One region of the Pseudomonas sp. HS6 genome, then DNA from elsewhere that is predicted to be linked to it. Evidence: riboswitches for the same ligand, from Rfam matches in the RefSeq annotation. Region 1 holds a riboswitch; each other region holds the start of a gene.
The links. A riboswitch is a leader RNA that binds a small molecule or an ion and turns the genes downstream of it on or off. The one in region 1 is predicted to bind cobalamin.
Positions count from the first base shown of each region.

Region 1 (7,783 bases):
CGGGGGGAGAGGGAGCCTGATCTCCATGATTTTCAAATCCCGAGTTCGACTCGAGATTTCAGGTCGATGTAACTCATCAGAACAACTCGGTCTGTCCCCTCTCCCCTTGGGAGAGGGTTAGGGTGAGGGCTGCTTCTGAAGTGGAATACCATTGACCAACCCCCACAAACCCCACGCCCTATAATCCACCCCAACTCCTTCAAGGCGAAAACCCGATGGACGTCTTCCAGACCATGCGCTTCTTCATCGCTGTCGCCCAAAGCGGCAGTTTTACCGCCGCTGCCGAGTTGCTGGACACCAACACCACCAACGTTTCCAAAGCCGTTTCCGCCCTCGAAGCCCGTCTGCACACACGCTTGATCAACCGCACCACCCGCCGCCTGGCCTTGACCGAAGCGGGCGTGCGCTATCTGGAGCGTTGCGAAAAAATCCTCGATGACCTACGCGAAGCCGACGAAGAAGCCGGCACCGCCCAGACCCTGCCCGTCGGCCGCTTGAAGATTCACACCATGTCGGCCATCGGCAACCACTACGTAATCGACGCGATTGCCCGCTATCGCGAGATTCACCCCACGGTGATGTTCGACCTGAGCCTGACCAACCGCGTGCCGGATCTGCTTGAAGAAGGCTTCGACATGTCCATCGTGCTGGCCCGTGATCTACCGGATTCCGGTTTCGTCGCCCAGCGCCTGGGCATCACCTACAGCATCCTCTGTGCCTCACCCGCCTACGTGGCAAAACGCGGTCTGCCCAAGACACCCGGCGAACTCTGCGAACACGAGTGCCTGCGGATCGTCAACACGGTGATGCCGGTGGAGAACTGGACTTTCGAAGGGCCTGAGGGCATGGAAACCATCACCATTCCCCTGTCGCCGTTCCACATCAACACTGCCGACGGCATGACCATCGCGATAAAGAAAGGCATGGGAATAGGCATTCAACCGATTGCATCGGCCGTGGATGGCTTGAGGGCGGGAACCCTGGTGCGAGTGTTGCCGGAGTACCGGCTGGAGGAGTTGAACCTGTTCGCGATCTATCCGTCGCGCAAGTTCGTCGATGCGAAAATCAAGACGTGGGTGGAGTTTTTGAAGCAGTCGATCCCGCAGCTGCTGGCATCGGATGAAGAGGTCGTCGGAGCAAAACGAGCCTGAGTGCAGCAGATATGGAGTGTCGACCCTCCATCGCCTGCACCGGACTCAACCGTTGGAACAGCCGGTGCCCATCACTTGATACTGCAGGACGTGTTGTTCACCGTAGGAATCTTCGTAGGTCATCTGAACCGGCGACGGCGCACATTCATTGGCCGGTTCGGTGATCGAGATGACATGTGCGATGTCCAGTCTGGTCGCAGAACTGTAGGTCTCGACCGCAGTGTTATTGGCCTCGGCGGTGTCCGCATAGGCGTGTGCGCCAAAGCTGCCAAGCATTAAAACCAGCGCGATTTTCTTGAAGTTCATGATGTTCACCGTCTCGTTGAGGACCGTGTTTGTTCACGGGTTGAAGACGATGCTAAGGGCTGGAGCGATGCTGAAAAATCGGCAGGTTGGACAAACACTGTTGCTGGAATTTGTATGAATGTCTCCTGCCTCAGCGCGTTACTTGAACACCGGCACAGCAGCCGATCCATCCGACTGCTTGAGATACTCACGCAACCGCCCGCCGATTTCCGCGATCTTCGCCTCTCCCTCACGCAGCGCATGCGGGTTGGTGTGCACGGAGTAGTTTCCCAGCGCCAGGTCATAGGGATGTGGTTGCGCCGAGCCGATCACGAACACCGTGCCTTCACGCATAGCCTTCAGCGTCACGGCGCCGCTGCCAGGTTCGAAGACCGCCATTTCGCCCGCGCTGACCAGGTCCGGCGCCGCCAGCAATCCACGGCTGACACTCAGCCACAAGGACTCGTGACCTCCAGGCGGCGTGTACGTCCAGGATTCCCCGGCGCCCAACGTGACCAACAAGTAATTCATTCCCGCAGGCGCCCGAACCGGGCTCTGGACACCTTGGTGCCTGCCCAGAATCACTCGCGCCGGCCCCACTTCAGGCATCGCGCCGGACTCCAGGTATTGGCTGTCGACACTGGCGTTTTCCAGCTCTGGAGGCAGCGCCACCCACAGTTGAAAGCCCTGAATCCGCTGTGAGGTGCCGACCGACATTTCCTTGCCGTGCCAGACCCCACCGCCCGCCCGCATCCACTCGACACCACCGTAATCAATCATTCCCTTGCCCGATTCGGCGTCCTCGAAGCGCAAGTTGCCTTCGGTAATCACCGTGACCGTGGCGATCCCCGAATGCGGATGCATCGGCATGCCGTGAATGAACGAGGCCTCACCTTCAAACAGATCGAGGAACACGAACGGCTTGATCAGATGGCCCAGATCAGATGGGCTCATCAGCCGGACGATCGAGCCGTGCCCGCTGCCGCTGGTGCGGTAGCGAATGGCTCGCAGGTTTTGAGTTTCACGGGTATAGCCAGAAAGTTGTTGCTGAACGGTCATGATGATTACTCGATTGTGTCGCGGGGTGCGGCCAACAAAAAATGCTGAAGCGCGGTGAAGGAACCTGTCCTTCACCGCGCTCGGGTATCAACCGCGACGAGCGTCGAGGCTGAAGCGGCCGGCGCCGAAGGCCACGACCTGCAACAGGCCTCCGGCCATGGCGATGTTCTTGAAGAAGTGGATGAACTGGTTCTGGTCAGCCAGCGCACTGTGGAAGGCCAGCGCGGTAAACACGCTGAAAGCGGCCAGTACAGCGGCGACGGTGCGGGTACGGTATCCGGCGATCAGCGCCAGACCACCACCAACTTCGACGATGATCGCCACTGCCAGCGCCACTTGTGGCAGCGGCAGACCGACAGAGCCGATGTAACCGATCATCATGGCCGGAGCGGCGAGTTTGGAAAAACCGGAGAGAATGAAAATCACGCTGAGCAATACGCGGCCGATCAAGGCAGCCGAAGCTTGTTTAGTGTCGGAAGCGTTCTGTTCAGTAGCCTTTGTTTGAGCGATGTTTGCAGAAGTAGCCATGGGAGTATTTCCTTCAATGGGGTCCGGTTCGACCTGAACCGTCCGGATGAAGAAATGTTGCGCCTCGACAGCTCATCTGAATAGCCGACTAATTTAGATCATTACGTTCGACAAAATAGGTAAGCTGCCGACTCTAGTCCAAACGCGGGCTCAATGGCGATTCGAGGAAACAGGCATGATCTCCGATCCAGGCACACCGACACTCGATCAACTGCGCGTATTCCTGACGGTCGTTGAAGTTGGCAGTTTTGCAGCCGCTGCACGCAAGCTTCACCGCGCGACGTCGGTCATCAGCTACTCGATCGCCAACCTGGAGACGCAATTGGGCGTGACCCTGTTCGATCGCGAGACCACCCGCAAGCCGCAACTGACTGACGCCGGCCGTACTGTGCTGGCCGAAGCCCGGACCATTGCCAACGGCGTGCACGGCTTGCGCGCCAAGGTCAAAGGCCTGCTTCAGGGGCTGGAAGCCGAAGTGCATGTGGTGCTCGATGTGATGCTGCCTGCCGAGCGCGTAGTCGATGCGCTGAAATCCTTTCGGGAAGAATTCCCCACCGTCGCCTTGCACCTGCACATGGAAGCACTCGGTGCCGTGACCGAACGGGTGATCAATCGCGGCGCGGTGGTCGGCGTCAGCGGGCCGATGAACGACGGCATCAACGGCATCGAAAGAATCGGCATCGGCAGCGTCGAGCTGATTCCGGTGGCGGCGCCGAATCATCCGCTGGCCTCAGGCGAAACCAACGTTCCGGGTGCCGGGCGCGAGCACACGCAACTGGTGCTGTCCGACCGCTCGCGACTGACTCAGGACAAGGAGTTCGCCGTGCTGAGCAACCGCACCTGGCGCCTGGCGGACCTGGGCGCCAAACACATGTTGCTGCGTGAAGGCATCGGCTGGGGGAACATGCCGAGGCCGATGATTCAGGAGGATCTGGACAACGGCCGACTGGTACAACTGAATTTGTCGGAGTACGCCAGCGGGCAATACACCTTCGACGCCATCTACCGCACCGATGTGCCACCGGGCCCTGCGGCGCGGTGGCTGATCGAACGTTTCGTGCAACAAAGCACCGCGTAGCCAGAAAAATGGAGATTGAAATGGGAACAGGGACTGTTAAACGTGTCGTGGTCGTAGGTGCCGGCATCGTCGGCGCGTCTGTTGCGTATCACCTGGCCTGCAAGGGCGCGGAGGTGACCGTGGTCGAAGCTGGAGATATCGCAAGCGGTGTGACCGGGCGCTCGTTTGCATGGATCAACACCTCACACAGCGGGCCTGATCCTGTCGCACAAATTCGTGGGGCAGCCATTCAGGAATACCGTCGACTCGAAGCACAGTTGCCCGGGCTGGAGATTCGATGGACCGGTTCCCTGTCATACGGCGCGGGGTCGGATAACGGGCTGCCAGCCGCCAATCCCCCCCTCCACGACACAGCTGTCTCAGCCGCAAGTGCTCGAACTTGAGCCCAATCTCAGGCGTCCCCCGCAACAGGCTTTTTACGATTGCGAAGAGGGTGCACTGGACGCCGTACAAGCCACCCACGCATTGATCGCAGGTGCCCAGACACTTGGCGCAAAAGTGCTTACGCAAACCAGAGTGCTCGGTTTGACTACCCGCGACGCCAGGGTGACAGGCATCGAGACCGCGATGAGTATCATCGAGTGCGACGTGGTCATACTGGCCGCCGGGACCGGTATCACGCAACTGACGCAGAGCCTGAACCTGCCCCTTCCAATCGAGGCCTCCCCCGCCATTTTCATCCGCTACCGGATGCAACCCGATCGGGTGAACACGCTGATTTCCAGTCCTGAAATGGAAGTGAGACAAGACTCGGTAGGGGTTTTGCTGGCGGCGGAGGACTATCTGGACGACGCCCTGGAAAACCGCCCTGAAGCAATAGCGCTACGAACCGCAGCTGCCATCCAGAACGAATTGAGCGGGATCATTTCCATCGAACCGGAATCGGCGTGTGTCGGGCTCAGACCCATTGCTGCGGACGGCATACCCGTGATCGGCTATCTCCCCGAAGCCGATGGCGTCTACGTCTGCACGATGCATCCGGGCGTGACGCTGGCGGCGGTTGTGGGTCGTCTGGCCAGTGAGGAAATCATCGAAGGAGAGGACTCCTCTGCGTTGAGCGCGTGCCGTCCGGATCGATTTTTTCAGACGTGAGAACGCTGGCGGCTGTCGAATAATCCGCAACGGTCATCCGCAACCCATGTTGACGAGCGGTCATCCGAGTGTTCAGATGCCGCCCTGTTTCAGGTGTCCCATGCCGCCGTGCATGGGGTGAAACGGGAAACCGGTACGTTCTTTTTGAACAAGTCCGGTGCTGCCCCCGCAACGGTAGGCGCGTGATGCTTTCGATACACCACTGTGGCCAGAAGGCCATGGGAAGGTGAAAGCGTCCATACGCGCGAGCCCGGAGACCGGCCTGAAATGTCTGTTTGGCAAAATCCTGCGGTGGGCGGGCATGGGCCGGTGTCGGCGTGTGCGCGATGCCTTCTCCTGCATGCTCTTCTGCGAAGATCCTTTCGAGAAGACAATGATTCGACCTTTCAACACTCCGGCTCCATCCCTGTTGCTTGGCTGTCTGTTCAGCCCCCTGTTGCTGGCGGATGACGCGCCGCTCGAACTCACTCAGCAAATCGTTTCCGCGCCCTCTGTGGAGTCCACGACCGTGGCCGACATGGCGCAGTTCGGCAGCAAAGTCGAGATTGTCACCCGCGAGCAGATCGAGCGCGCCGGCCCCAGCGCCGATGTCACCCGCGTTATGCAAATGTTTATTCCCGGCCTGTACGTCGCGCCGAAAAACGGCCCGTTCGACTACGGCACTTACTCCCTGCTGGGCGGGCGCAACGATGACACGCTGATCCTGCTCGACGGCGTACGCCTGAACAATCGCCTGTACGGCGGCCTGTATCTGGACACCCTGCCGGCCAATGCCATAGAACGCATCGAAGTGCTCAAGGGAGGGCAAAGCCTGCTGTTCGGCACTCAGGCCGTGTCCGGCGTGATCAACATCGTCACGCGCAGCCCGCAGTCCCGCAAAGCCTCCGGCGAAGTGAACATGGGCGTGGACACGTTCGGCGGCACCACCGAGGATGCGCGGGTCGAGAACATCTTCACCAACGGTTTCGGCGACCTGGGCCTGCTGGCGTACGTCAGCCATAACGTTTCGGACGGTTATCAGCCATTTCGCAATCGCGACATCAAGAACGACAGCGAAAAGAATCGCGCCTACGAAGTCACCACGTTCGGCGGCAAGGCCATTCAGTCCTTTGGCGACGATGCGCGTATGGAGCTGTTCTACCAATACGCCGACGCCAACCTCGACTTCGCCCGCCCGGTCGACAACCACAAGACCACCAACGACCGCATCCAGCAGATCGCCACGGCGACCTTCGAACAGAACATCAACGAGCGCCTGAGCTATTTCGTCAAAGGCCACATCAACGACTGGGACACCCGCTACACGCGTATCAACAACACCGCCAATGGCGGCACAAAAACCATCAATCACAACGACTACTGGGGCTTCACCGACTGGGGTGTGCAGGCCGAAGGCAAGGCTGAATTACCCGGTGGCCATGTGCTGGTGTTCGGTACGGACAACCAGTGGTTCAAGGGCCAGGACGATGTGCTGATCATCGACAACGACAAGGCCGAAGCCCACGCGCTCTACACTCAGTTGCGCCCGCAGATCGACAGCCTGCCCGACTGGCACCCGAGCATCGGCATCCGTCACGAGGCTATGAGCGGCGGCGACAGCGCCACGGTCGGCATGCTCACTTCGCTGTACGACCTAAGCGAAAACTGGTCTGTGCGCGGTCAGTACGGCACGGCTTACAAACTGCCGAACGCCGAGCAACTGTTCGTCAACGAACCGGGCGACGAGTTGGGTAACCGCAACCTGAAACCCGAGAAAAGTCGCAACGCCGAACTCGGCCTCGACTACAAAGGCCTGCTGCTCGATCGCGAGTTCAGTGCCAGCGTCACCCTGTTCAAACGCAAGATCGACGACCTGATTACCCTCGACGATATCCAGTGGGTCAACGGCCAGGGACAGATCCAGATGCGCGGTTTCGAGGCGGACGCCAAACTCGCGCTCAACGAGCAATGGAGCTTGCAAGCTGACATGACCCGCAACCTCACCGAATCGCGTGCTGGCGTCACGCTCAACGATGTGCCGAGCTTTTTCGCCCGCTCGCGCGTCGGCTATGAGTCGGTTGACCAGATGTGGGGCGCCGGCGGTGCGATCCGCTACATCCGCGATGTGATCAGCTCGAAACAGGTCGAGTACGGCCATTACTCGGTGGTGGATGCCGACGCCTATCGTTACCTCGACAGCGCCCATCAGCACCGGGTGAGCCTGCTGGTGGAAAACCTGTTCGACCGCGATTACGTCACCAGCCGTTCGAACAACGTCGACAACCTCGGGCGGCCGTTCACCTCCGAAGTGCGCTACACGTACCGATTCTGATGGCGGAGATCAAAACCATCGACGGCGTCGACACGCACCCGGACTGGTCGCACATCCCCGCCCATGCCCGCCACGTGTTCCTCTGCACCGGCCCGCGCTGCACCCAGCGCGGCGCCTTGCAGCTATGGAAAACCCTGCGTCGGCACTTGCTGGCACACGACCGCATCGAGACCCCTTGCGGGGTTTTGCTGACGCGTACGCACTGTCAGTTTCCGTGCAATCTGGGACCGGTCATGACGGTGTATCCGGAGACCTGCTGGTATGGCGTACGCAGCCACG
Region 1 is NZ_CP067412.1:1,586,204-1,593,986, forward strand. Features, by position in the region: gene JJN09_RS07165 (LysR family transcriptional regulator) at 216-1,151, shown strand; gene JJN09_RS07170 (DUF2790 domain-containing protein) at 1,197-1,457, opposite strand; gene JJN09_RS07175 (pirin family protein) at 1,596-2,495, opposite strand; gene JJN09_RS07180 (DoxX family protein) at 2,583-3,023, opposite strand; gene JJN09_RS07185 (LysR family transcriptional regulator) at 3,199-4,101, shown strand; partial or broken gene JJN09_RS07190 (NAD(P)/FAD-dependent oxidoreductase) at 4,122-5,193, shown strand; cobalamin riboswitch at 5,268-5,474, shown strand; gene JJN09_RS07195 (TonB-dependent siderophore receptor) at 5,567-7,504, shown strand; gene JJN09_RS07200 (ferredoxin) at 7,504-7,783, shown strand, end outside.

Region 2 (7,783 bases), 670 kb from region 1:
CCGGCAGCCTGCAGCCGTTGGCAGAACACGTCGATAAACGCCGTGTTGGCCGCTTGCAAATGCGAACGGTAAAACAACACCGCCGCCACCGGTTGACCGGACAGCCAATCGGCTTGCCAGTCACTCAGTGCGGCGGTGTTTTTATTCGGGTGGTAAATCGCCGTGCGCGGCAGCGTTTGCGGCTCGCCCCACACGTAATCCCGCGCCAGCCAGCGATTGGCCAGGCAACGGAAAAAGTCCAGCGCATTGCCCATGCCGCCCTGACGCAGAAACTGCCAGAGCCGGTCGCGATCCTCGACGCCCACGGTGCTCAAGTCGCTGAGCTCCGGGTCGGGACGGTCATCGCCCGGCACCAGAATCACCTGCACACCGCGTTCGGACAACTCGACCAGCCGCTCGACGCCATACCGCCAATAAGCGATGCCGCCGTGCAGCGAGATCAGAATGACCTTAGCGTGGCGCAGCACTTCGTCGACGTACAGGTCGACCGATGCATGGTTCTGCACCTGCATCGGGTTGGCCAGCCGCACGCTCGGATAATCGTCGGGCAGCTGCTGCGCCGCTTCGGCGAGCAGCGCAAGGCTGGAGTCGCCGCTGCACAGGATCACCAGCTCGGCGGGGGTTTGTCCAAGGTCGGCAATGTTGTCATCCGACACGAAACCGCCGGGCTGGGTCCTGAGCAGGTGCATGGCTTAAACGCTGAGCGCGGCGCGCAGTTGCGCTTCGAGCTTGGCCGCGTCCAGTTCCTGACCGATCAACACCAGTCGGGTAACCCGTGCCTCATCGGCGCCCCACTGACGGTCGAAGTGCTTGTCGAAACGCGTGCCCACGCCCTGAATCAACAGCCGCATCGGCTTGTTTGGAATCGCCGCGAAACCTTTGACTCGCAGAATGCCGTGCTGAACCACCAGTTGCGTCAGTGCGTCGAGCAGCAGGCTTTCGTCGGCTTGCGGCAATTCGATGGAGATCGAGTCGAAAGCGTCGTGATCGTGGTCATCATGATCGTCATCGCCTTCACCGTGGTGGTGATCGTGATGGCTGTGGCGACTGTCGATGTGCTCTTCGGAACCGGCACCCAGACCAATCAGCACATCCAGCGGCAGGCGACCGTTGCTGGCTTCGATGATTTTCACTGCCGGCGGCAGTTCTTCGGCGACTTCCAGGCGCACGCGAGCGAGGTCTTCCGGGCTGGTCTGGTCGGCTTTGTTGAGGATCACCAGGTCGGCGCTGGCCAGTTGATCGGCGAACAGTTCGTGCAGTGGCGATTCGTGGTCCAGGTTCGGGTCGAGTTTGCGCTGGGCGTCGACCTGATCCGGGAACGCGGCGAAGGTGCCGGCGGCCACGGCCGGGCTGTCGACTACGGTGATCACGGCGTCAACGGTGCAGGCGCTGCGAATTTCCGGCCACTGGAAGGCTTGCACCAGCGGTTTTGGCAGGGCCAGGCCCGAGGTTTCGATCAGGATATGGTCGAGGTCGCCGCGACGGGCCACCAGTTCGCGCATCACCGGGAAGAACTCTTCCTGCACCGTGCAGCACAGGCAGCCGTTGGCCAGTTCGTAGACGCGGCCGGTGGCTTCTTCTTCGGTGCAGCCGATAGTGCACTGCTTGAGGATTTCACCGTCGATGCCCAGCTCGCCAAACTCGTTGACGATCACCGCGATGCGGCGGCCCTGGGCGTTATCGAGCATGTGCCGCAGCAAGGTGGTTTTACCCGAGCCGAGGAAGCCGGTGACGATGGTGACAGGGAGTTTGGCCAGTGTTTTCATCGGATGCCCTTTGGCAAGGTGGCGGGCATACGGGACGAGACCGGCAACGCGGATGCGTGCCTGGAGAGTTCGCCACCGGATCACCCCGCCCGGTTGAAAGTGAGAATCTGTGACGAGGCAGGTCTCCTGGCTGACGGTGTTCGGGCCTTGGCCCGGTTTTCGCTGCGCCTTCCCGCTGGCTCTGGGTTGAGTTGGCAGTGGCGTGGCAGCGAACAGCACCGTTCACAGTTGCGGGGGCAGCCGCGGCTTGGACCGCGTTCCCTTCTTAGCTTCGGCGTGGGCCGAAGAACCTCGAAAGCGCAAGGCTACGCATGGGTTCGTGATGGGTCAATGGGCGTTGTTTTTCGGTTTTGGGATTTGTGAGCATATCCGTTGCTGCGGTAACGGCTTCCTAGGGTTCCGCCCTTACGGCGGGTCACTTTTGACAAACGCCCGGAATGCCGGCCCAGTCAAAAGTAACCAAAAAGTCTTGGCCCCGGCGTACGGCACTTCGCAGAGGCTCAGTGTTCCCTCGCTACGGTGTCTATCAGGGGGCATCGCCTACGGTTTGCTTCGCTGCACCTCCTCTCGATGTATGCGGCTACGCCGCACGGCGCTGCGCGCCTACCCCCTGATGGACACCTCCGCTCGGCCTGCCGAAGGGGCAAAAAATCAAAAGCCAGAGCCAGAGCCAGAGCCAGAGCCAGAGCAAAATCCAGATCAAGAGCCCCTCACCCTAGCCCTCTCCCGGAGGGAGAGGGGACTGATCGAGGCGTTTGGGAGAGGTTCGCCGACGTGCGATATCGCGTTGAACTCAGGTTTTGAAAAACACACGAATCAGCTCCCTTTCCTCGGGGAGAGGGAGCTGATCGAGTGGTTTGGCAGAGGTACGCCGACATGCGATACCGCGTTGAACTCAGGCGTTGAAAAGCCCACAAATCGGCTCCCTCTCCTAGGGGAGAGGGCTGGGGTGAGGGGTGAATCCACCACAAAACCAAAGCCGAACACGCCATGCCCCTCCCCACTCAAAACGATGAGCGTTAGCTCAAGTGAAGCTTTTGACCTCAAGGCCCGTCGGCAGGCTGAGTGGAGGGATTGATCCGGGGGTGGGAGCGCAGCGACCGTTTGGCGAAGCCAAACACATCGAGAGGAGGTGCAGCGAAGCAAACCGTAGGCGATGCCCCCGGATCAATCCCGGAGCGAAGGAACCCCGAGCCTCAGCGAGGGGCCGAACGTCAGGGTGCAGCCTTTTTGGTTACTTTTGAGGCGTTTGTCAAAAGTGACCCGCCGTAAGGGCGGAACCCTAAGAAGCCGTTACCGCAGCAACGGATATGCCCCCAATCCCAATTGACTCAAATCCCCCCCTCATGGTCTCCTACACAACTTGTTACGGGTGCCCTTCACAGGGTGAAACGGGAAACCGGTGAATCATGTGCTTTACTCTAAAGCCATGTCAGTCCGGTGCTGCCCCCGCAACGGTAAGCGAGCGAAGTGTCAGATCCACTGTGCCCCCGGGCATGGGAAGGTGACGCTTGCAGGTCGGCCTGACGCCAACCCCTCGTGAGCCCGGAGACCGGCCCGCAACACACAGTGCGCATCTTGCGTCACTGAACATAACAAACCCGCGGTGGGCGGGCGCTGTTCGAACCTCTGCGTGCCCGACTCGCAGGGGTTTTCATGCGCACCGTTCACCCGCTGACACTCCAGAGGGAAGCGCCATGTCGATCATCAGCAGCACCGGCAGCAATACGGACAAAATCTCCAGCACCACCACCCTGAGCCAACGCCTGACCGCTGCGGTCTTCGCGTCGATCCTGGGTGCCAGCCTGGTCTACTTCGCCGGTTTCTCGCACATCGAAGCGGTGCACAACGCCGCGCACGATACCCGCCACAGCGCCGCGTTCCCGTGCCACTGAGACCTGACGACATGATCAAGCGTATTGCGCAGACCGCAGGTTTCACCGGCCTTCTGGCCGCCCTGCTCCTGACGTTGCTGCAAAGCTTTTGGGTGTCGCCGCTGATTCTCCAGGCAGAGACCTTCGAGAAAGCCGAGCCGGTTGCCGAAGTCCACGAACACGCCGCCGGCACCGCCGCCCACACCCACGATGCCGAAGCCTGGGAGCCGGAAGATGGCTGGCAACGCGTGGTTTCCACCACTGGCGGCAATCTGGTCGTGGCCGTGGGGTTCGCCCTGATGCTGGCCGGTCTTTACACGCTGCGTGCGCCGACCAAAACCTCGCAAGGCCTGCTCTGGGGCCTGGCGGGTTACGCGACTTTCGTGCTCGCCCCGACACTGGGCCTGCCGCCTGAACTGCCGGGCACCGCTGCCGCAGACCTGGCGTCGCGCCAGATGTGGTGGATCGGTACTGCCGCGTCTACCGCTGCTGGCCTGGCCTTGATCGTGTTCGGTGGCAACTGGCTGCTGAAGATCCTCGGCGTGGCGATCCTCGCCGTGCCGCACATCATCGGTGCTCCGCAACCGCAAGTGCATTCGATGCTCGCGCCGGAAGCACTGGAAGCTCAGTTCAAAATCGCTTCGCAGTTGACCAACGTGGCGTTCTGGCTGGCCCTGGGCCTGATCAGCGCCTGGTTGTTCCGCCGCAAAAGCGATGGTCAATACCACGCATGACCGATGACAGCGCAGCGCCGACCTTTGTGGTCGGCCTGGGCTGCCAGCGCGGCTGCCCGGCCAGTACGCTGCGCGCCTTGCTCGACCAGGCTCTGCAGGCCCATCGCATCGAACTCGATGCGGTCAAAGCGCTGGCCAGCATCGACCTGAAACGCGACGAACCCGGACTGCAAGAACTGGCGGCACAACTGGCGCTGCCGTTGCTGTACTTCAGCAGCGAAGAGCTGGCCAGTTATCAGCAACGCCTTAGTCATCATTCGCAGATCGCTTTCGAACGCACCGGTTGCTACGGCGTGGCGGAAAGTGCCGCACTGGCGCTTGCCGAACAACTGATCCAGGCCCCGGCAAAACTGCTGATTTCCCGGCAAAAATACGCCCAGGCAACCCTGGCATTGGCCGGCGCGGCATAAATTCCCGATAATCCCCGCTTTCGATCATGAGCATTCTTCATCTGAAGTGCTCTTGAAGCCTCGACCTGCCCTACTTTCACAGGATCCAACGATGACCGTTTACTTCATCGGCGCCGGCCCCGGCGACCCGGAATTGATCACTGTCAAAGGCCAGCGGCTGATCCGCAGCTGCCCGGTGATCATCTATGCAGGTTCGCTGGTGCCCACGGCAGTGCTGGACGGTCATTCGGCTGAAATCGTGGTCAACAGCGCCGAGTTGCACCTGGAACAGATCATCGATCTGATCAAGGACGCCCACGCCAAAGGCCAGGATGTGGCGCGCGTGCATTCGGGCGATCCGAGCCTGTATGGCGCCATCGGCGAGCAGATTCGCTATCTGCGCGAGTTGGAAATCCCGTTCGAGATCATTCCCGGCGTTACGGCCACCGCCGCTTGCGCCGCGCTATTAGGCGCCGAGCTCACACTGCCGGACATTTCGCAAAGCGTGATCCTGACCCGTTACGCGGACAAGACCGCGATGCCTGCCGGCGAGGAACTGGGCAACCTGGCGCAGCACGGGGCGACCATGGCGATTCATCTGGGGGTCAATCATTTGCAGAAGATCCTTGCCGAGTTGCTGCCGCACTACGGAGCGGACTGCCCGATTGCGGTGATCCACCGGGCGACGTGGCCGGATCAGGACTGGGTGACGGGAACACTGGAGGATATTGCCGGGAAAGTGGCCGCCAAGGGGTTTCGGCGAACGGCGTTGATTCTGGTTGGACGGGTGTTGGGTAGCGATCATTTCAGTGAGTCGTCGCTGTATCGCGCGGGGCATGCGCATTTGTATCGCCCCTGAAGACCACTTCGCGAGCAAGCTCGCTCCCACAGAGGATTTGTGAACGACAAAGGTCCAATGTGGGAGCGAGCTTGCTCGCGAAGGTTCTTGAATTTCACGCAAAAAAAACGGCGCTCACGGGGCGCCGTTTTTTATGCCGCAGCGAACGCCTTAGTAGTAGGCGTTTTCTTTCTGCGTGTGGTCGGTCACGTCGCGAACGCCCTTGAGCTCCGGAATGCGCTCGAGCAAGGTGCGCTCGATGCCTTCCTTCAGAGTCACGTCCGCCTGGCCGCAGCCTTGGCAACCGCCACCGAACTGCAGCACGGCAATGCCGTCTTCAACGACATCGATCAGGCTGACCTGACCGCCGTGGCTGGCCAGCCCCGGGTTGATTTCGGTTTGCAGGTAATAGTTGATGCGCTCGTTGACTGGGCTGTCGGCGTTGACCATCGGTACTTTGGCGTTTGGTGCCTTGATGGTCAGCTGGCCGCCCATGCGGTCGGTGGCGTAGTCGACGACAGCATCGTCGAGGAACGCTTCGCTGAACGAGTCGATGTAAGCGGTGAAGCTTTTCAGCCCCAGCGCAGTGTCTTCAGGTTTCTCTTCGCCCGGCTTGCAGTAGGCAATGCAGGTTTCGGCGTACTGGGTGCCAGGCTGGGTGATGAAGACGCGGATGCCGATACCCGGGGTGTTCTGCTTGGACAGCAGATCGGCCAGGTAATCATGGGCGGCGTCGGTAATGGTAATAGCGGTCATGGAAACTCCTCGCAGGCTTGGGGCGGAGTTTACGCCAATCGGCGCGCGGCACAAAGTCCTAGTATTTACGTAGGAATAGTTCGCAAATCGGCTAAACGCCAGGCTCACCGTCAATCCGCGCTTTAAGCCACTGATAGCTGCGTTTTTCTACCCATTCGTAGCTCAGCCACGAACCGATACCGATGGCCAGCGCGCAGACAAAAAACATCGAATACGGGTTGATCCCATAACGTCGGGCCAGATAACCACCGGCCGACAGCACCAGCACGTGCATCAGATACACCGAGTACGAACAGTCGCCCAGCAGCTTGAGCAACCTGTTGCGTTCGACATGGCGCTCCAGCGCCATGCTTGCCATGACCAGAACTGCGCTGGGTACGCCCCAATTCAGCAATCGGGGTTCCGGCGACAGGTGATAGATCGCCAGCAACGCCGCACCGATCCCCAGCAACGGCAGCCAGAGGGCCGGCCCGATCCAGCCGCGACGATAGAGCATGCCGATGCCAATCCCCAACAGGAACTCATAAACGATGTCCGAGCGATAAAACTCGCTGACCCAGCCAAACCCGGTCCACGCCTGGCACACCGCAAACAACAGCGCCGCGACCACTAATAACCGGACTTGTAGCCGGAACAACAGCGCCCAGGCGAACAACACGTAGAACAGCATTTCGTAATTCAGCGTCCAGCCGACATTCAGGGTCGGATAGATCCCGTAGCCGCCGGGATTCTCGGTCGGGATAAACAGCAACGACAGGAGCAAATGGCTCCAGTCCACCGTCTGATCCGGCAGCAGCGGTCGGGCAAACACCACCAGCAATGCCATCAGCACGGTGTAGAGCCAATACGCCGGGACAATCCGAAACAGCCGATACAGCAGAAACCGCGCCGGCGGCAGCGCCTTGCCTTCGGTGGACAGGAAAATCACCAGCCCACTGATCACAAAAAAGATATCGACGCCCACCGCGCCTTTGTCGATGAACAACTGCCCTATCGGCCCGCGCGCCTTGAAGTCGAAGAAAATCTGCATGAAGTGATGGCAGACCACCGTCCACGCGGCGAGCGCTCGCAGGGCCTGCACTGAAATCAACATCGATGGCGCTCCCGTCCAGGATTTGGGGAGCACCACTGGACCTGTGGGAGCGGCGGTGCGACGACTCGACTTGCCCGCGAAAGCGGAGTATCAGTCACCATCAGTGTTGAATGTGACGACGCCTTCGCGGGCAAGCCCGCTCCCACAATGGATTACGGTGCCCCTAAGGGTTCGGACAGCAGGCCGATCTCGAAAGATCAAAGATTCTCGTACCGGTTCATATCCAGCACGCCCTCTTCCACCGGGTCGGTTTCATGGATGTACTGGCTCAGATCGTGGAAGTAGAACCAGAACTGCGGATGGCTGCGGCGAATACCCCAACGTTCGACGATC
Region 2 is NZ_CP067412.1:914,199-921,981, reverse strand. Features, by position in the region: gene cobN (cobaltochelatase subunit CobN) at 1-689, opposite strand, end outside; gene cobW (cobalamin biosynthesis protein CobW) at 693-1,766, opposite strand; cobalamin riboswitch at 1,865-2,075, opposite strand; cobalamin riboswitch at 3,120-3,342, shown strand; gene JJN09_RS04245 (CbtB domain-containing protein) at 3,464-3,661, shown strand; gene JJN09_RS04240 (CbtA family protein) at 3,673-4,374, shown strand; gene JJN09_RS04235 (cobalamin biosynthesis protein) at 4,371-4,784, shown strand; gene cobM (precorrin-4 C(11)-methyltransferase) at 4,876-5,622, shown strand; gene nfuA (Fe-S biogenesis protein NfuA) at 5,773-6,357, opposite strand; gene JJN09_RS04220 (acyltransferase) at 6,449-7,450, opposite strand; gene JJN09_RS04215 (fatty acid cis/trans isomerase) at 7,648-7,783, opposite strand, start outside.
Region 2: another riboswitch for cobalamin. It lies ahead of cobW (cobalamin biosynthesis protein CobW); the one in region 1 lies ahead of JJN09_RS07195 (TonB-dependent siderophore receptor).

Region 3 (7,783 bases), 2.6 Mb from region 1:
GCTTACGGTTCCATGAGCCGTGCTGGCCGATGAATGCGCCTTCCTTGAATTGCGCCGGCAGCGTGTTGCCTTCGGCGAAAGACAAGCCCAGTGACGCTGTATGCGGGCCGACGGCGTAGTCCGGAGCGATGGCCTTGGCCACCATCTCTGGTTGTTGTGGTTTCACGCGCACATCGACGTGCTGGCCGTAATAGCTGAACGGCCAGCCATAGAAGCCGCCGTCCTTGACCGAGGTGATGTAGTCCGGCACCAGGTCGCTGCCGATATCGTCACGCTCGTTCACTGCTGTCCACAATGCTCCGCTTTGCGGCTCCCAGGCCAGGCCGTTGGGATTGCGAATGCCCGAGGCGAAGATCCGGTGATTGCCGGTCGCCCGGTCCACTTCCCAGATCGCCGCGCGACCTTCCTCCTGATCCAGGCCGTTTTCGCCGACGTTGCTGTTCGAGCCGACCGTAACGTACAGCTTGCTGCCGTCCTTGCTGGCGATGACGTTCTTGGTCCAGTGATGGTTGAGCGTGCCGCCCGGCAGATCCACGACCTTGATCGGCTGGCTCTTGATTTCCGTTGCGCCGGGCTCGTAGTGAAAGCGCAGCAGGCGGTCGGTGTCGGCGACGTACAGATCGTTACCGACTAGCGTCATGCCGAACGGTGAATTCAGATTTTGCAGAAATACCGTGCGGGTTTCCGCCACGCCGTCGTGATCGGCATCGCGCAACAGGGTGATGCGGTTCGGACTGGGGACGCCGGCGCCGGCGCGGTCCATGACTTTTTTCTTCACCCAGCCACGTATGCCTTTGCTATCGTCCGGTTTTGGCGGGGCATTGGTTTCCGCCACCAGCACATCGCCGTTGGGCAGCATGTATAGCCAGCGCGGGTGATCGAGGTTCTCGGCAAACGCTGCCACTTGAGTGCCTGCCGCTGGCGTCGGTTTCGCGCCGGCCGGCCAGCCGATCGCCGGGGCGATGTTCACCGTCGGAATCAGGGTCTTGTTCGGTTCGGGGAGTTTTGGAGACGGGCCGGTGCCGTCGGAAACTTGCAGGCTGGAGGATTCACCACAGGCGGTGAGCCCTCCGGCAAGTGCGATGACGAAAACGAGGTGGGGCTTGCGCATTATTTATCTTCCCTTATGAATGCATTTCTAATCATACATAAGTGCGCGAGCCGATGGTCCCCCCCTCAGCCGCGAGCTTCCTTGAACAGCACGGCAATGCCGGGGTGATAGTTGCCAGCCTCGCTGCGCAATTTGCGGTAGGCGTACGGGAAGTACCAGGCGACGGCGCAGGTGTGTTCCTTTTGCAGGTCGTCGACCATGTCCTGCAATTCTTCCGGGCTGGCGCTGTGCTGGGCTTTCTGTGGGGCGACGAACAGGCAGCCAAGTTTGAGATCGCTGGCGTAGCTGATGCGCTTCGCATCGCTGGTGATATCGACCAGGGCCTGGGTCAGATTCAGGCTGTTGACGCGTGGCCAGCGCTGGGTTGCCTGGATGTAGGCGCGATCTTCGGCGCCGGCCAGGAACAGGTCGGCGCGGGCATTGCGTTCGCCTTCCTCGTTCTGTTTGCGCGTGGCGGTATCGCGCAGTGTCACCAGTTCTGCCATCCACGCGGCGGCTGACAGCAGGCCGAGGTTGGCTTTTTCGTCGTGCCAGTACGGTGTGTCGTTGTCGCCGCGCACGGCGTTGTAGCGGTCGATACAGTCAAACCATCGTTCCAGCACCGGGCGCAGGAATTCCAGCCGCGGATTGCTGATGATCATGCCTTGCATGGTGCTCTCCCTTGTTATTGTGATGTGCTCTCTGCGTTCAAAAAGCATGGCTCTTTGATATCACTGCTGACAGTGTGGCACAAGATTGGCGTCAGATAATTGATCGACGGCAGTTATTCGCTTTCAGGGGGCCTCTTCATTTGACGCTCCACCCCCAACCCTCTAACCTTCGCGGCTTGTTTCAGGTGCTCTGTGACCGCTGTCGACAGAGTGAAACAGGGAAGCCGGTGAGGCGGGTCTTCAAGCGAAGAACCCTCGCGATCCCGGCGCTGCCCCCGCAACGGTAAATGAGTAAAAGCTGCGTCCGATGCCACTGCTGCAAAGCGGGAAGGCGCGCAGCCAGGCCAACGCCGCTCATGAGCCCGGAGACCGGCCTGATCCATCCAGCGGCATCACGGTGGGCGATGCCAGGCTTTTTGCCGTCTATTCTTGTGCCTGCCCGCCGTTATCCAGCCTCAACGGAGAGCTCCCTCATGACTGATTCCCCCGAACGCGACGAGCGTCACCTGGCGCGCATGCAGCGTAAAAAAGCCGTGATCGACGAGCGCATCGCCAATTCACCAGATGAATGCGGTCTGGTGCTGGTGTTGACCGGCAACGGCAAAGGCAAAAGCAGCTCGGCGTTCGGCATGCTTGCCCGCGCCATGGGCCACGGCATGCAGTGCGGCGTGGTGCAGTTCATCAAGGGTCGTAACAGCACAGGCGAAGAATTGTTTTTCCGTAGATTCCCCGAGCAGGTGCGCTTTCACGTGATGGGCGAAGGCTTCACCTGGGAAACCCAGGACCGCCAGCGTGACATCGCCGCCGCCGAGGCTGCCTGGGAAGTCTCCCGTGAGCTGTTGCGTGATCCGTCGATCGGTCTGGTGGTGCTCGATGAACTGAACATCGCCCTCAAGCATGGCTACCTCGATCTGGATCAGGTACTCAGCGATCTGCAGGCTCGTCCGCCGATGCAGCATGTGATCGTCACGGGTCGCGCTGCGAAGCCGGAAATGATCGAGATGGGCGACACCGTCACCGAAATGGGCATGATCAAGCACGCCTTTCAGGCCGGTATCAAAGCGCAGAAAGGCGTCGAACTTTGAATCAACCACGTCACTGCCCGGCGGTACTGATCGCCGCGCCGGCCTCCGGCCAGGGCAAGACCACCGTCACCGCCGCGCTGGCTCGCCTGCATCGCAATCAGGGGCGCAAGGTTCGCGTGTTCAAATGCGGCCCGGATTTTCTCGACCCGATGATCCTCGAACGTGCCAGCGGTGCGCCGGTCTATCAACTGGACATGTGGATGGTCGGCGAGCAGGAAAGTCGACGTCTGTTGTGGGAAGCCGCCGCTGAAGCGGATCTGATCCTGATCGAAGGCGTGATGGGCTTGTTCGACGGCACACCGTCGAGCGCCGATCTGGCGCGGCACTTCGGCGTGCCGGTGCTCGGCGTGATCGACGGCACCGCCATGGCCCAGACCTTCGGCGCCTTGGCCCTGGGGCTGGCGCGCTATCAGCCGGACTTGCCGTTCGCCGGCGTGCTGGCCAACCGTGTCGGCACTGTGCGCCACGCGCAGTTGCTTGAAGGCAGTCTCACCGAAGGCCTGCGCTGGTACGGCGCATTGTCCCGGGAAACCGGGATCGAATTGCCAAGCCGCCATCTCGGTCTGGTGCAGGCCAGCGAACTCAATGACCTCGATCTGCGCCTCGACGCCGCCGCTGAAGCGCTGGCCAGTACCTGCGAGGTAGCGCTGCCACCGGCCGTGGAATTCGCTGCGCCAGAAATCGTCAAGAACGAAAGACTGCTCGAAGGCGTACGGATTGCCGTCGCCCGTGACGAAGCCTTCGCCTTCACCTATGGCGCCAGTCTCGACCTTCTAAGGGCGATGGGCGCGGAGCTGAGTTTCTTCTCGCCGATCCGCGATACGCAATTACCTGAGGCCGACAGCTTGTACCTGCCCGGCGGTTATCCGGAGTTGCACCACGTTGCCTTGTCGCAGAACACCGACATGCTCAAAGCGATCCGCGCACATCACGCCGCCGGCAAACCGCTGCTCGCCGAATGTGGCGGCATGTTGTATCTGCTCGACTCCTTGACCGACGTCGAAGGTACCCGCGCCGAACTGGTCGGTTTGCTCAACGGTGATGCCGTGATGCAAAAACGACTGGCTGCGTTGGCGTTGCAGTCCGTGGAACTGCCGGAGGGCTTGCTGCGAGGTCACACCTATCACCATTCCCTGACCACCACCGAACTGACCCCCATCGCCCGTGGCCACAGCCCCAACGGCGGGCGCGGCGCGGAAGCGGTTTACCGGGAAGGGCGGATGACCGCTTCGTACGTGCATTTTTACTTCCCGTCGAATCCGTCGGCGATTGCCGCACTGTTGGTGCCATGACCGACAACGCATTCACTGAAACCGAGCGCGAAGCGGTCTATCGCGCCATCGCCGAACGTCGCGACATGCGCCACTTCAGCGGCGGCACGGTCGAGCCTGAATTGCTTCGCCGATTGCTTGAGGCCGCACATCAGGCGCCGAGCGTCGGCTTGATGCAGCCGTGGCGCTTCATCCGTATTAGCGACCGCGCCTTGCGCGGCCAGATCCAGGATCTTGTAGAGGAAGAACGCGTACGCACCGCCGAAGCCCTAGGCGAGCGCAGCGACGAGTTCATGAAGCTTAAAGTCGAAGGCATCAATGATTGCGCCGAAGTGCTGGTTGCATCATTGATGGACGATCGCGAGCGACACATTTTCGGCCGCCGCACGCTGCCGGAGATGGACATGGCGTCGCTGTCCTGCGCGATCCAGAACCTGTGGCTGGCGGCTCGCGCCGAAGGCCTGGGCATGGGCTGGGTGTCGCTGTTCGAGCCGCAGGCGCTGGCCAATCTGCTGAAACTGCCGGTCGGGGCCAAGCCGTTGGCGGTTCTTTGTCTGGGGCCAGTCAAGGAATTCTATCCGGCGCCGATGCTGGTACTCGAAGGGTGGGCGCAGGTGCGTCCGCTCAATGAGCTGCTGTATGAAAATTTCTGGGGAGTGAGTCAATGAGTGTGGCGTTGTTGAGTGTCGCCGCGGTTGCGCTGGACGCGCTGCTGGGTGAACCGAAACGCTGGCATCCGCTGGTGGCGTTCGGCAATTTCGCCGGGCGCATCGAGCAACGTTTCAATAGCGGCGGTCGCGGCTGGCGCAGCCATGGTGTTACTGCGTGGGTGATTGCAGTGCTGCCGCTGACCCTGCTGGCCACGGCATTGTCCTGGGCGCCTTATGTCGGCTGGGTCGTCGAGATTCTCGCGTTGTATTGCGCTCTCGGCATGCGCAGCCTCGGCGAACACGTCGAGCCGGTGGCCAAGGCCCTGCGCAGCGATGATCTGGAAGAAGCGCGCAAACGCGTGGGTTATCTGGTCAGCCGCCAGACCAGTGAACTGGACAGCACTGCTGTCGCCCGCGCCGCCACCGAATCGGTGCTGGAGAACGGCAGCGATGCCGTGTTCGCCGCACTGTTCTGGTTTGTCGTGGCCGGTGCGCCGGGCGTGGTGCTCTATCGCCTGAGCAACACGCTCGATGCGATGTGGGGCTATCGCAACGAACGCTTCGAACGTTTCGGCTGGGCAGCGGCAAAAATCGACGACGTCCTCAACTACATTCCTGCGCGGCTGGTGGCGTTGACCTACGCGCTGCTCGGCAAAACCCGACTGGCGCTGAAATGCTGGCGCACCCAGGCGCCGAAATGGGACAGCCCGAACGCCGGCCCGGTGATGGCCGCCGGCGCGGGTGCCTTGGGCGTCGAGCTGGGTGGTCCGGCGATTTACCACGGCGAGTTGCACGAGCGTCCGCAACTGGGCGAAGGCGCACCGGCGGATGCCGATTCCATTGATCGCGGCTGGCAATTGGTCCAGCGCGGGGTATGGTTATGGCTGCTGATTCTCTGCGTGGGGGCTGAATTCTATGCTTGAACACGGTGGCCGGCTGCGCAGGGCGGCGCTCGAATACGGCATCGCGGAAGAAGACTGGCTCGACCTGTCCACTGGTCTCGCGCCATGGCCGTTTCCGGTCCCGGACATCCCGCAGCGGGCCTGGGCGCGGTTGCCGGAAGCCGATGACGGTCTGGAGCAGGCTGCGTGTGACTACTACGGCGCCGCGCAAGTGTTGCCGGTGGCCGGTTCGCAGATGGCCATTCAGTTGCTGCCGCGATTGCGTCGTGCCGGCAAGGTCGGCGTGCTGTCGCCATGTTACGCCGAGCATGCCGAAGCCTGGCGACGCAGTGGTTACATCGTCCGCGAAGTGCTGGAGCAGGAAGTCGATTTTTTCCTCGATAGCCTCGTCGTGCTGGTGGTGGTCAATCCGAACAACCCCACGGGCCTGAGCCTGACCCCGGCGCGGTTGCTCGACTGGCATGCGCGGCTGGCCCAACGGGGCGGCTGGCTGGTAGTCGACGAAGCGTTCATGGACAACACGCCACAGCTGAGTCTGGCTCCGCATGCTCATCAGGTCGGTTTGATCGTGTTGCGCTCGTTCGGCAAGTTTTTCGGTCTGGCCGGCGTACGACTGGGGTTTGTGCTGGCCGAGCGCAAGTTGCTCCGGTTGCTGGCCGAACAGGTCGGCCCTTGGGCCGTCAGCGGGCCGACCCGCGTGTTGGGTCAGGCCTGTCTGCAAGATACCGAAGGTCATACCCGCCAGCGGATCCGCAGCGACGAGGCCAGTGAACGGCTGGCTGCGCTGCTCGAACGTTTCGGTTTCAAGCCTCAGGGAGGCTGCGCGCTGTTTCAATGGCTGATTACCGAACACGCCGCCGCGCTGCACGAATTCATGGCCAGACGCGGCATTCTCCTGCGCCTCTTCGTGCACAACAGCAGCCTGCGTTTCGGCCTGCCCGCCAATGCCAGCGATGAAGCGCGCCTTGAGCAAGCCCTGCAAGCATTCGCCATGGACCGTTCTATGGAAATCAAACCAGCATGACCACATTAATGGTGCAGGGCACCACCTCCGACGCCGGTAAAAGCACGTTGGTGACGGCGCTGTGCCGCTGGGCAACCCGACAGGGCATTGCCGTGGTGCCATTCAAACCGCAGAACATGGCGCTCAACAGCGCGGTGACTGCGGACGGCGGCGAGATCGGCCGGGCACAAGCGGTGCAGGCGCAAGCGGCCCACCTTGAGCCACACACCGACATGAATCCGGTGCTGCTCAAACCCAACAGCGACACCGGCGCCCAGGTCATCATCCACGGGCGCGCGGTCACCAGCATGAACGCTGTCGCCTATCACGACTACAAAGCCATCGCCATGCAGGCGGTTCTCGCTTCCCACGAGCGCTTGAGCGCCGCGTATCCGCTGGTGATGGTCGAGGGTGCGGGGTCGCCGGCAGAGATCAATCTGCGTGCCGGCGACATCGCCAACATGGGCTTCGCCGAAGCGGTGGATTGTCCGGTGTTGCTGATCGCCGACATCAATCGTGGCGGCGTGTTTGCCCATCTGGTGGGCACGCTGGAACTGTTGTCTCCGAGTGAACAGGCGCGGGTGAAAGGCTTCATCATCAACCGTTTTCGCGGCGACATCGCCTTGCTGCAACCGGGCCTCGACTGGCTGGAAAAACGCACCGGCAAACCGGTGGTGGGCGTGCTGCCGTATGTGATGGATCTGCATCTGGAAGCCGAGGACGGCATCGACCAGCGCCAGACGGACAAGGCCGAGCAAGTCTTGAAAGTGGTGGTGCCGGTGTTGCCGCGCATCAGCAATCACACCGATTTCGATCCACTGCGTCTGCATCCTCAAGTCGATCTGCAATTTATCGGCCCGGGGCAAGCGATTCCGCCAGCTGATTTGATCATCCTGCCGGGCTCGAAAAGCGTGCGTAGCGACCTGGCCTACCTGCGTGCCAATGGCTGGGAAACCGCCATCTGCCGACATCTGCGTTATGGCGGCAAGCTTCTGGGAATCTGCGGCGGTCTGCAAATGCTCGGCGAGCAGGTGCATGATCCGTTGGGCCTTGAAGGCGCGCCGGGCTCCAGCGCCGGTCTGGGGTTGCTGGCGTTTGAAACGCAGCTCGA
Region 3 is NZ_CP067412.1:5,498,408-5,506,190, forward strand. Features, by position in the region: gene JJN09_RS24935 (sorbosone dehydrogenase family protein) at 1-1,111, opposite strand, end outside; gene JJN09_RS24940 (hypothetical protein) at 1,177-1,761, opposite strand; cobalamin riboswitch at 1,928-2,154, shown strand; gene cobO (cob(I)yrinic acid a,c-diamide adenosyltransferase) at 2,235-2,846, shown strand; gene JJN09_RS24950 (cobyrinate a,c-diamide synthase) at 2,843-4,138, shown strand; gene bluB (5,6-dimethylbenzimidazole synthase) at 4,135-4,785, shown strand; gene cbiB (adenosylcobinamide-phosphate synthase CbiB) at 4,782-5,690, shown strand; gene cobD (threonine-phosphate decarboxylase CobD) at 5,683-6,693, shown strand; gene JJN09_RS24970 (cobyric acid synthase) at 6,690-7,783, shown strand, end outside.
Region 3: another riboswitch for cobalamin. It lies ahead of cobO (cob(I)yrinic acid a,c-diamide adenosyltransferase); the one in region 1 lies ahead of JJN09_RS07195 (TonB-dependent siderophore receptor).